Regions from separate parts of the Comamonas sp. C11 genome, predicted to be linked through region 2. Evidence: predicted binding sites of a transcription regulator. Region 2 holds the regulator's gene; the other holds the start of a gene.

Region 1 (5,985 bases), 300 kb from region 2:
CCGGGAGCGCGCATCTTGATGATGGTCACGATCAGGTTGATACCTGACAAGGTCGTGCCCACACCGGCGACCTGCAGGCCCCAGATGTAGTAATCAAGACCCGTGCTGCCGCTCTGGTGACCCAGATTGGACAGAGCCAGCCAGCCGGAGGTGGAGAACTCGCCCAGGAACAGGGAGATCATGACCAGCACGGCGCCGCCGGTGGTCATCCAGAAGCTGAAGTTGTTCAGGAACGGGAAGGAGACGTCACGTGCGCCGATCTGCAGAGGAACCAGATAGTTCATCAGGCCGGTCACGAAGGGCATCGCCACGAAGAAGATCATGATCACGCCGTGGGCCGTGAAGATCTGGTCGTAGTGGTGAGGAGGCAGGTAGCCCATGTTGTCGCCGAAGGCCATGGACTGCTGCAGGCGCATCATCACGGCATCGGCAAAGCCGCGCAGGAACATGACCAGACCGAGGATCATGTACATGATGCCGATCTTCTTGTGGTCGATGGAGGTGATCCAGTCGTTCCACAGCGGAGCCCAGAGGCGGAATTTGGTGATGCCGCCGACCACGACGAGGCCGCCAAGCACCACGGCAATAAAGGTCAAGAGCACGATGGGCTCGTGCGTCATGGGAATCTGGTCCCATGTGATACGGCCCAACAGCCAGTGGGAGGCCGGGGTTGTTGTTTCAGACATGTTGAGTCTCTTCTGTCGTATTGGAGCGGCTGAGCGGTGAGCGCATCCGCGCCGTGAACTACTTATTGCTGTGCGACAGCTCCGGAGGCGGCGACTTCGTCGAGCAGGGCGACAACGCGGTCAGCGTCTTTGGAAGTGCAGACATCCAGGGGCAGGGGAACGCTGGAGGTCTTGCTGTGGTGTGCAGGTGGCTTGCCGCCGGCGGCGTCGATGGCCATCATTTCGTTCATGCACATCTTGCCGTCTTCCACGCAGCGGTTGAGGACCTTGTGGTACAGGCCTTCGTCCACGCTGGCGAAGCGTTCAACGGGATTGCGCTCGCTGGGCTTGGCCAGATCGATATAGGCATCGCGCGTCAGGGCCTTGCCTTCGGTCTTGGCCTTGGCAATCCACTGATCAAACTGCTCGTTTTCCAGGCCGTGGAACTTGAAGGTCATGCCCGCAAAACCAGCGCCACTGTAGTGAGAGGACTTGCCGCCATAGATACCGGGCTTGTTGATCACGGCGTTCAGTTCGGTCTGCATGCCGGGCATGGTGTAGATCATGCCGGCCAGATCAGGAACGTAGAACGCGTTCATGGTGTGGGTGGAGGTCAGCTTGAAGTGAATGGGGCGATCCACCGGGGCAGCCACTTCATTGACGGTGGCAATGCCTTGCTCGGGGTAGAAGAACAGCCATTTCCAGTCCAGCGACACGACCTGGATCTCCAGAGGCTTGACGCTGGGGTCCAGAGCCTTGGTGGCGGAGATGCGGTCCAGGGGGCGATAGGGGTCGAGCTTGTGGGTGCTGATCCAGGTAATGGCGCCCAAAGCGATGATGATGAGCAGGGGGACCGTCCAGATCACCAGTTCCAGCGCGGTGGAGTGGTGCCATTCGGGGTCGTACTTGGCTTCGGTGTTGGACTGGCGGTATTTCCAGGCAAACAGCAGCGTCAAAAAGATGACGGGGACGATGATGAGCAACATCAGCAAAGTGGCCGTAATGACCAGGTCGCCTTGCTGCTTGGCAACGTCGCCAGCTGGGTTGAGGACGACGGCCTTGCTGCAACCGGCGAGGGTTGCGGTCAAAGCGGCCGCTGAGAGCCACGCGGGCCCACGGATTTCCTTGATTTTTAACATGCTTTGGGCGTGACAAAGTCGCGCTTAGGTGTAAACGCGGATTACTGGATCTCGGCAAATGTAATACCAAACCGGGGGTTGTCCATTGGACATTTTGTCCAAGGTCAAGGGTTGGTGGTTGAAAATGCGCTATTTGACAAGGGTTTAGCCATGTTTGAAAGTGCGCAAACTTTGCGCCAACAGGGCTTGAAATTGTCAAATCAGCCCTCAGAAACCGGGCCCGCACGGGGCTGGGCTGACAGTGCTCAGGGCAAAAACTCTATTGCAGCTGCACATGCTTGGGCGTAGAACGGAAAGCGTCCCCGGGACTGAAAAGTAAGACAAGGAGTTGTACCTTTATGACAAGCATGAACCCGTCCGTTGGTCTTACTCAGCAAGACTATGAGAACTCGGAAACCCTGGCCTATGCGGATACCGACGAGGATGTGACCCCCGGCGAGATTGCCGTGGGAGTGATCATCGGGCGCTCTTCCGAATACTTTGACTTCTTCGTGTTCGGCATCGCCTGCGTGCTGGTGTTTCCCTCGCTGCTGTTTCCCTACATGTCCAAGCTTGATGGCACGCTGGCTGCGTTTGCCATATTTTCGCTGGCCTTTGTGGCCCGCCCCGTGGGCACGGCGCTGTCCATGGCCGTGCAGCGCCGCTGGGGCCGTGCCACCAAGCTGACTCTGGCGCTGCTATTGCTGGGCGTCTGCACGGTGGGCATGACCTTTTTGCCCAGCTTTGAAGCCGCAGGCATGAAGGCCGTCTGGGCGCTTGTGATTCTGCGCATCGGTCAGGGTCTGGCACTGGGTGGTTCCTGGGACGGGCTGCCCTCGCTGCTGGCCATGTCCGCGCCGCAGAACAAGCGCGGCTGGTACTCGATGATCGGACAGCTCGGCGCGCCCCTGGGCTTCATCATCGCAGCAGCGCTGTTTGCCTATCTGTACTCCAGCCTGACGGCCGACGAGTTCATGAGCTATGGCTGGCGCTATCCCTTCTGCGTGGCTTTTGCCATCAACGTGGTGGCGCTGTTTGCCCGCCTGCGTCTGGTGGTGGGGCAGTCCTATACCCAGCTTCTGCAGGAGCGTGAGCTGGAGCCCATCAGCGTGACCAGCCTCATGGCCAACGAAGGCCGCAACGTGATGATCGGCGCCTTCGCCGCACTGGCCAGCTTTGCGCTGTTCCACCTGGTGACCGTGTTCCCGCTGTCCTGGATTTCCATGTACTCCGATCAGTCCATGACCGAAGTGCTGGTGGTGCAGATCATCGGCGCGCTGCTGGCAGGCGCGGCCATCATGCTGTCGGGCTGGCTGGCGGACCGAGTGGGGCGCCGCAACACCCTGGGCACCATGGCCTGCCTGATCGGCATCTTCAGCTTTCTCGCGCCCTGGCTGCTGGGCAGCGGCAGCACCGGCAACAATGTGTTCATCCTGGTGGGCTTTGTGCTGCTGGGTCTGTCCTACGGCCAGGCATCGGGCACGGTGACCTCCAACTTCTCGTCGCGCTACCGTTATACCGGTGCGGCCCTGTCCACGGACATGGCCTGGCTTATCGGTGCGGCATTTGCCCCGCTGGTAGCCCTGGGCGTCTCGGCCAAGTTCGGTCTGGTGGCCCTGGGCATCTATCTGCTGTCTGGCGCCTTGTGCACGCTGGCGGCCCTGGGCATCAACCGTGCCATCGAGGCGCGCGACCAGTAAGAGGCTGCAAGCTCCACGCAAAACGCCCGGTGCTTGCATCGGGCGTTTTTCTTGATGCCAGAGGACGTGAAAAAGCCGCCTTCAAGAGGCGGCTTCCTTATGGATGGGCGGCTCTATCAGTCCAGAGCCAGACCGGCCTTCTTGATCACCTCGCCAAAGCGCTTGCTCTCCGAAGCCATGAAGGCCTTGAATTCGGCAGGTGTGGGGTTGAAGGACTCGTAGCCGAAGGCGGCGAACTTGTCCTTGACGTCCTGGCCTGTCAGGGCCTGGCGCACATCGGTGCGGATCTTCTCGATCACGGCGGGAGGTGTGCCGGGACGCACGGCCAGGGCATTCCAGCCGATGGCAGTGAAGTCCTTGGGGCCGCCCGATTCGGACACCGTGGGCACGTTCTCGAAGCCGGCAATGCGGCTGGGAGCTGCCACGGCCAGGAAGCGCAGCTTGCCGCCACGCACCAGAGGGCCTGCCGTGCCCAGGGAGCCAAGGGCAAAAGTCAGCTCGCCATTGGCAACGCCCTGGTACAGCTGGCTGGTTTCCTTGTAGATCACATGCTCCATCTTGGTGCCGGTCTGGTTTTCCAGCAGGGCCGAGCCCAGGTGAACAGGGTTGCCCACGGACCAGGAGCCGTAGTTCAGCTTGCCGGGGTGCGCCTTGGCATCGGCAATCAGGTCGCCGATGGTCTTGTAGGGGCTGTTGACGGGCACGCACACAAAGAAGAAGTTGCGGAACAAGGGCATCAGGATTTCGAAGTCCTTGTTCAAGTCATAGGGCAGCTTCTTGAACAGGTGGGGGTAGGCAGCGATGTGGACGTTGTCCAGCTGAATCATGTCCGTGCCGTCGGTGGCACCGCGCTTGAATTCATTGATGGCGATGAAGCCGTTGCCGCCGGGACGATTTTCCACCACCACGGGCTGACCCCAGGCGCGGCCCAGCTTGTCGGCCACCAGGCGCGACAGGCCATCGGGGCCACCGCCTACGGGGAAGGGGTTGATGATGCGCGAGGACTTGGTGGGCCACTTGTCGCTCTGGGCGAAAGAGGGGGCGGCCACGGCAGCGGCAATGGCGCCGAGTGCGAATGCAGCTTGGCGACGGCTCATATTGAGCTTATGGGTCATTTTGTCTCCCTGGAAGGATGTCGATGATGAATTGCGTGTGGACCACGCATTGTTGATATCGTCGGCTGTTATTTTTAGATATTCAGGCCCAGTTAATTACATTGTGTCACTTGGGATATAAACACCTAGGTCTAGCTGAGGCTAGCAGCTATAGCAAAATAGCATAGCTTGTTTTGAAAGGTGTGAGCATGAATCTGCAGCAGATAGAGACCTTTGTTCGGGTGGCCGAAGTGGGGAGCTTCAGCAAGGCTGCAGTACTGCTGGACACCGCCCAGCCGGCGCTCAGCCGTCAGGTGCGGGCCCTGGAAACAGAGTTGCGCGAGACCCTGTTGATACGCACCGGGCGCGGCGTGACGCTGACCGATGCGGGGCGGCGCCTGCTCGAGCATGGTCACGCCATCATGCAGCGCGTGGCCATGGCCAAGGAGGATCTGGGCAGTCAGCGCGACGAGCCCGTGGGGCGTATCACCGTCGGCCTGCCGCCGAGCCTGGCTCGGCGCCTGACCTTGCCCCTGATCGACGGTTTCAGCCGCGAGATGCCCAAGGCCAGGCTGGCAGTGGTCGAGGGTTTCTCCATGAATATCTCGGAGTGGCTGACCTCGGGGCGCATGGATCTGGGCCTGGTATACACGCCGGAGCCGCATCCGCAGATCGAGGTCTCGCCTGTGCTTGAAGAGCGCCTGTGCCTGATCGGCCCGGCCAGCACGCTGGCAGGCCGCACCAGCATCCCGTTCGAGCATCTGGCCGAGTTCCCGCTGATCATGCCTCAGCACGGGCAGATTTTCCGCAAGCTGATGGAGGCGCAGGCCACGCTGTCCCAGGTCAAGCTCAATGTGGTCTGGGAGGTTTCCAGCGTTCCCGCCATTCTGGATCTGGTGCGCGGCGGCTATGGCTATGCGGCGCTGACCGACAGCGCCATGCACAGCCATGCCACCGATGCATCGCTGGTGGAAGTGCCCATCAAGTCGCCGCATATCGTCAGCACCTTGTGCCTGGTGCAGCCCGCCAAGAAGAAGTCCACGCCCCTGATGCGCCGCACGGCCGAGTTGCTGCGCCGCCTCAGCATGCAGGTCTGCTCGGTGGAAAGCGGTCATATCTGAACGACCGGTCTGCACAGGGGGCATTGCCGCTGCGGATTCATGCTCCTGTTAGGGGAGCTGGTTGCGCTTGTTGAGTAAGGATTTCAGATTTATTTGTATCTGAAGTCAATAAAAGAAAAGCGCAATAAGCTTCTGAATTGATAGCTTCAAAGTTGGGGGCGCAAGGTTCTCGCGGCCTCCTGCAGCAGTGGCAGTATTTCCTGCTGCATGGTTTGAGGGCTCATGCGCTTGGCCGATGTCACCACATTCAGTGCTGCCACCGTGCGCCCCTGCATATTGCGCAGCGG
Region 2 (5,985 bases):
GTAGCCCTCAGCGCCGCCATGATCGCCAGTCTGGTGCTGCGCGAGCCGCTCAAGGTCGACGTGATTCGCGACCGTGCCGCGCTTTCGCGCATCGTGGCGGGCGGCAAGCTGGAGAACGTCTACCGTCTGCAGATCATGAACGCCACCGAGTCCGAGCAGCGCTACCGTATCAGCGCCGAGGGCCTGGAGAATCTGGAGGTCGCATCCGATCAGGAAGTGAGCGTTGGCCCTGCAGAGACACGCGGCATTGCGGTGCGGCTGCAGATTCCGTATGGCTCAGCCACTCCCGGCTCGCACCCCGTACACTTCAATGTGGATGCAGTGACTGCCGGAGCAGGGCGTATTTCCGAAAAGACGGTGTTCCTGGTGCCGCGTTAATGCCAAGTCTTGCCGGTCTTCATGAGCCATCACGGAGGCCGGACAAGGGCACCGCCAATCGGCAACAATTGATGCCACCCTGCCATGCGTGCCTGGGTGGTCAGAATTTTGGAAAGAGGTTTCATCATGTTGGCAGCACAAGCCAAGGTCTCGCAAACGGCCAAGATCATCCACCCCGAGGACGGCAAGCCCTGGTGGAAGTTTGCCCATGTCTGGCTCATCATCGCCGGCCCGGTGATCGTGGTGATTGCCGGCTTTGTCACCGCATACATCGCACTGAGCAGGCCCGATCCCGTGATTGACCCTGACTACTACCGCCATGGCATGGAAATCAACCAGCGCCTGAGCGAAAGTGAAAAAAGCCTGGCGCCGGCAGTGACGGGGCGCAACCATGCCGCGACGCCAGCCAAGGATCATCCGCTGGATCGCTGACTGCGATTTCAACGCATCATCCTCAAGGCCGCTTCCGCGGCCTTTTTTTACGCCTATGGTTGCAGACTTTTCTGGAGCACGGCCGGTCGTGGCGGAGCTCTATGTCTTGGTCGACCGCAGAGTCGGACGGTTGTCTGCAGTGCTCAAAAACCGGCAAAGGATGGCCGGGCGGGTTCAATATCAGGAGCGCATAGCGCTTTATCAAAGCTTATTTCAGATAGATATTGACCTTAAGTCAATACAAAGAATGCACTGGAAGCTCTTTAAATAATAGCGGTTCAGGGTTTCCTATCTGAGTGCATGCCCTTGGTGTGGCAGGGAAGGTCATGGCAATTGTGCAAAATGGGTTCAAACCCACAGGCCAAGGAGAATCGCGATGGATGCTCGACGCTGGATGTGGATTGTCTGGCCGGCTTTTCTGGCTGCGGCAATCATGGAAATGGTGGTATTTGCCTTTGTGGACCCGCTGGACATGCACTGGCTGGGCTCGCCTCTGGAATGGTCGCGCAATGCCATTTACACCCTGGCCTTTTTTGCCTTCTGGGCGGTCGCCGTGGCCAGCGGACTGATGACTGTCATGTTGGGGCGTTCGGCCAGCGATCTGAACCAGGGCATAGTCTCGGAGCCCCTGGTCGAGTAAAGCGCTGCGCACAGGGCCGCAGTTTCGGGGCCGGTGGCGGCCCCGGATGGTGCTTGGTCGCTCTCTGTGCTGGCGGCCTCGGCGGCGGGAAGCTTCTGGCAGGCATTCGCTGCCATCAAAAAAGCCCGCTGTCTTAACTTAGCCCTGGCATTGCTGGCTGTTGACGATGCGCTTGAGCGCATCGGTATCCAGAATGCGCAGATGGCGCTGTCTGACTTCGATGATGCCTTCCTCGGCGAACTTGGAGAAGGTGCGGCTCACGGTCTCCAGCTTGAGTCCCAGATAGCTGCCGATTTCTTCACGCGTCATGCGCAGCACCAACTCCGACTTCGAAAAGCCGCGTGCCGACAGACGCTGCACCAGGTTCAGCACAAAGGCTGCCAGACGCTCTTCGGCGCGCATGCTGCCCAGCAGCAGCATTACGCCATGCTCGCGCACGATTTCGCGGCTCATGACCTTGTGCACATGATTTTGCAGCGCCGTGACTTCGCGCGAGAGCTGCTCGAGCTTGTCGAAAGGCATGATGCAGACTTCGGCATCTTCCAGGGCCACGGCATCGCAGGTGTGGTGGTCGTTGACGATGCCGTCCAGGCCAATGATCTCGCCGGCCATCTGAAAGCCTGTGACCTGGTCGCGTCCATCCTCAGTGGCCACGCTGGTCTTGAAGAAGCCGGTGCGAATGGCGTACAGCGAGGTGAACTCTTCGCCATTGCGAAATAGCAGCCCGCCGCGCTTGACCTTGCGGCGCGTGGCCACAATCTCGTCAATACGCTCCATTTGTTCATCGTCCAGGCCCATGGGCATGCACAGTTCACGCAGATTGCAGTTGGAGCAGGATGCTTTGATGGTCTGAAGATTCATGGGCTTTTAGCAACGGCGCAGACAGACACAGAGTGGAGAGTCGCGCCGGTCGTTGACCTCGTGGTTGAAGATGAGATGGATCAAATTGTCGCAGCACTCGCCTTGATGTCTCTTGATTTTCATCAAGGACAGGGTGATTGCCTTGGGGCACATTGCCCGTATTCGTTCAAAAACATGCGCTTTTGCCTATTTCGGGCATGATTTTCAGGATCTGATTTCCATTGAAATCTGCTCTATACAGAGTGTGGGCGCACCCTAACTCCCAGTTATGACCGCAGTCACGCCTGAGTTGCTGAGCCGCTTTGATATCCCCGGCCCACGCTACACATCATTCCCAACAGCCGACCGTTTTGTTGAGGCTTTTGGTGCAGACGACTATATCCTGGCATTGAAACAGCGCAAGACGCATTCGGGCTCACGTGCCTTGCCCCTGTCCGTTTATGTGCATGTGCCGTTTTGCGAGTCGCTTTGCTATTACTGCGCCTGCAACAAGATCGTGACCAAGCATCATGAGAAGGCTGCCGAGTATCTGGATTATCTGAGCCGTGAACTGGCCATGCATACCGAGCATTGCGGCAAAGGCCAGTTGGTAAGCCAGCTGCATCTGGGAGGCGGCACGCCGACCTTCTTCAGCGATGCCGAGCTGCGGCAGCTGATGCTTCTGATGCGTGAGCATTTCAAGCTCGATCCAGCCGGCGAGTATTCCATCGAGGTCGATCCGCGCACGGTCAGCAACGAGAGGTTGAAGGCACTCAAGGACATGGGCTTCAATCGCCTGAGCTTTGGCGTGCAGGATTTTGATCCCGCAGTGCAGAAAGCGGTGCACCGGGAGCAGCCCGCCGAGCAAGTCTTTGAGTTGGTGGCCGAGGCCCGCCGTCTGGGCTTTGTCTCCATCAATGTGGACCTGATCTACGGTCTGCCCAAGCAGACAACCGAGTCTTTTGCGCGAACGCTGGCCCAGGTCAATGAGCTGCGTCCCGACCGCATTGCGTTGTATGCCTATGCGCATCTGCCTGAGCGCTTCAAGCCGCAAAGGCGTATTGCATCCGCTGACTTGCCCATGGGACAGGACAAGCTGAACATGCTCTCCGGCGCAATTGATGCCTTCATGAATGGCGGCTATGTCTATGTGGGCATGGATCACTTTGCGCTGCCCGACGACTCTCTGGCCGTCGCCAAGCGCCAGGGGCGCCTGCATCGCAATTTCCAGGGCTACAGCACCCAGCCCGATTGCGACCTGATTGCGTTGGGCGTATCGGCCATCGGCAAGGTGGGCGCCACCTACAGCCAGAACGTCAAGACCCTGGAAGAGTATTACGACGCCATTGATGGCGGCATGCTGCCCGTGCAGCGCGGATTGGCGCTCTCGCGTGACGATCTGGTGCGCAGAGCCATCATCATGGCCATCATGTGTCAGGGCTCCGTCCTGTATGAGCCGATGGAGCAGGCCTGGCTGATCAATTTCCGCGAGTACTTTGCTCGGGAGCTGGCAGCACTGGCGGAAATGCAGCGCAATGGCCTGGTTCAGCTATCCGACGAGGGCTTCAAGGTCACGGGCCTGGGCTGGTTTTTTGTGCGCGGAGTAGCCATGCTGTTTGATCGATATTTGCAGGCCGACCGAAACCGCGCGCGCTTTTCGCGCATCATCTAGCGCATGTTGTTTTCGCTGGTCTGGACTGCTTTGATCATGGGGCTCGTGGGTGGGCCCCATTGTCTTGTGATGTGCGCTGCACCCTGCAGCGTTGTGACGGGTGCAAGGCCTACCAGCGACGGCCAGGTCATCGCCTTGCACGGCCTGCAAAAACGCCAATGGCTGCGTACCAGTCTGTTTCATCTGGGACGCATTGCTGGTTATGCCCTGCTGGGCGGAGTGGCTGCCGTGGCCATGGAGAGTCTGGCCTGGCTGACCAGCCAGACAACGGCCTTGCAGAAGCTGTGGACGCTGATGCATGTCGCGGTCATGGCCTGGGGTCTGGCCATGGTGGTGCAGGCGCGACAACCGGTGTGGCTGGAGCAGGCGGGGCGTTCTGTCTGGACCAGGGTCCAGCCCTGGGTCGTCGCCCCAGGAGGGAGTCTGGCCGCGGGCTTTGCCTGGGCCCTGATGCCTTGCGGCTTGCTGTATTCGGCAGTGCTGGTGGCCGCGCTGAGTGGCGGAGTCTGGCAAGGTGCTCTGTCCATGACAGCCTTTGCCGTTGGCGGCGCAGTGTGGCTGCTGGCGGGTCCCTGGTTGTGGCAACTGGGGCAGTCGCATCTCAATACATTGCGGGCGCGCTGGGGCACCAGAATTGCGGGTCTGATGCTGATTGGTGTTGCGAGTTGGGCTTTGTGGATGGATCTGGTCTACAAACCCAGCCTTTGGTGCCGATAAGTCACACAGGAAGGGAATGTTGGTGCAGTTTGCATCCCAACAGACCCTAGTCATGCTTGAGCAGTCATGGAACTGCGGAATAATGTCTTATCTTGTGTGTAGCGCTCAAAGTGAATCGTTTCGTTGCTATTGATATCGGACAACTGCGAATTGGCATGTATGTCCATCTGGAGACTGGCTGGTTGCGCCACCCGTTTCCCGTCAGCAGCTTCAAGATTGTCAATGAAGAGCAGTTGCAGACACTCAGGACCTTGAAGCTCAAGGCAGTTCAGGTTGATCTATCCAGAAGCGATCTGGAAGCAGAGGCTGCGCCTCCGGCCGCAGACCCTCAACTCGCTCCTGTCCCCCCTGAGAATGATGCGCATGCATGGCGCAACAGTATCTTGGGCGTGCAATCCAGGTTTCTGGGCGCGGTTTCCGTATTTGATGACGTGCAGGCCTTGTTGCCAGCCAACCCCGAGAAGGCGCGGACAACGACGGATATGCTGGTTGCGCAGCAAGTCGTCAAACTGGCGCAGGCTCGTGATCTGAGTTTGCATCTGCTCGCGGATACGGGTGGCGCGACCTTTGGCGTTCATGGTGTCAACGTCTCTGTACTGAGCCTGCTGCTGGGTAAGACGCTGGGCCTGTGCGATGACATATTGAAGGATCTGGGCACGGCAGCCCTGTTGCATGACATCGGCAAGCCAGGGCTTGAGATTTCCGCGTCGGCCAATGCACTGAATCAGGGCACGGGCCGCACGCCTCTGCGAGAGACCGTGTATGCGCGCCATGTCGGAGAGTCGGTGGCACTGGCGCTATCCATGGGCTATCCCCCTTCCGTCACGACGGCCATCGCCCAGCATCATGAATGGGCCGATGGGTCAGGCTTTCCACTTGGCTTGCTGGCCGAAGACATGGACATTGCCGGACAGATCCTGGCGCTGGTCAATAATTTTGAGCGCTTGTGCAATCTGCCACTGCAAGGCAACGAAATGACGCCCCATGAAGCCATGGCTGCACTGTACGGACAGTATCGCCAGCGATATGCGCCCGATGTGCTCAAGGCATTCGTGCAGACCTTGGGGGTCTATCCGCCGGGCTCTTTGGTGGAACTAAGCGATGGGCGGATGGGCGTAGTGGTGTCTGTCAACACCAGCCAGTCGCTCAAGCCGCAGGTGCTGACCTATGACATGCAGGCGCCGCAGAAGCTGCGGTTCGTAGATTTGCTTGAATATGTGGGTTTGGGTATTCGCCGAGGCTTGACGCGAAATCAGCTTTCTCGAAATGCGTTAGAAGCTTTACAGCCGCAAAGGCGTCTTTGCTA

What was found. The regulator FNR, encoded in region 2, switches genes on or off when oxygen is low (the NO sensors DNR and NnrR bind a similar motif). The targets are predictions, from matches to a motif close to TTGATNNNNATCAA.
Region 1: cyoA (ubiquinol oxidase subunit II) is a predicted target of FNR. The motif match lies at 1,899-1,912, and genes of this name have one in related genera.

Annotation. Positions count from the first base shown of each region.
Region 1 is NZ_CP101743.1:2,634,804-2,640,788, forward strand. Features, by position in the region: gene cyoB (cytochrome o ubiquinol oxidase subunit I) at 1-686, opposite strand, end outside; gene cyoA (ubiquinol oxidase subunit II) at 749-1,804, opposite strand; gene NOX35_RS12045 (MFS transporter) at 2,143-3,483, shown strand; gene NOX35_RS12050 (tripartite tricarboxylate transporter substrate binding protein) at 3,600-4,598, opposite strand; gene NOX35_RS12055 (LysR family transcriptional regulator) at 4,787-5,698, shown strand; gene NOX35_RS12060 (IclR family transcriptional regulator C-terminal domain-containing protein) at 5,845-5,985, opposite strand, start outside.
Region 2 is NZ_CP101743.1:2,338,714-2,344,698, forward strand. Features, by position in the region: gene ccoG (cytochrome c oxidase accessory protein CcoG) at 1-378, shown strand, start outside; gene NOX35_RS10740 (FixH family protein) at 505-810, shown strand; gene NOX35_RS10745 (hypothetical protein) at 1,187-1,450, shown strand; gene fnr (fumarate/nitrate reduction transcriptional regulator Fnr) at 1,589-2,311, opposite strand; gene hemN (oxygen-independent coproporphyrinogen III oxidase) at 2,580-3,962, shown strand; gene NOX35_RS10760 (sulfite exporter TauE/SafE family protein) at 3,966-4,679, shown strand; gene NOX35_RS10765 (HD-GYP domain-containing protein) at 4,790-5,985, shown strand, end outside.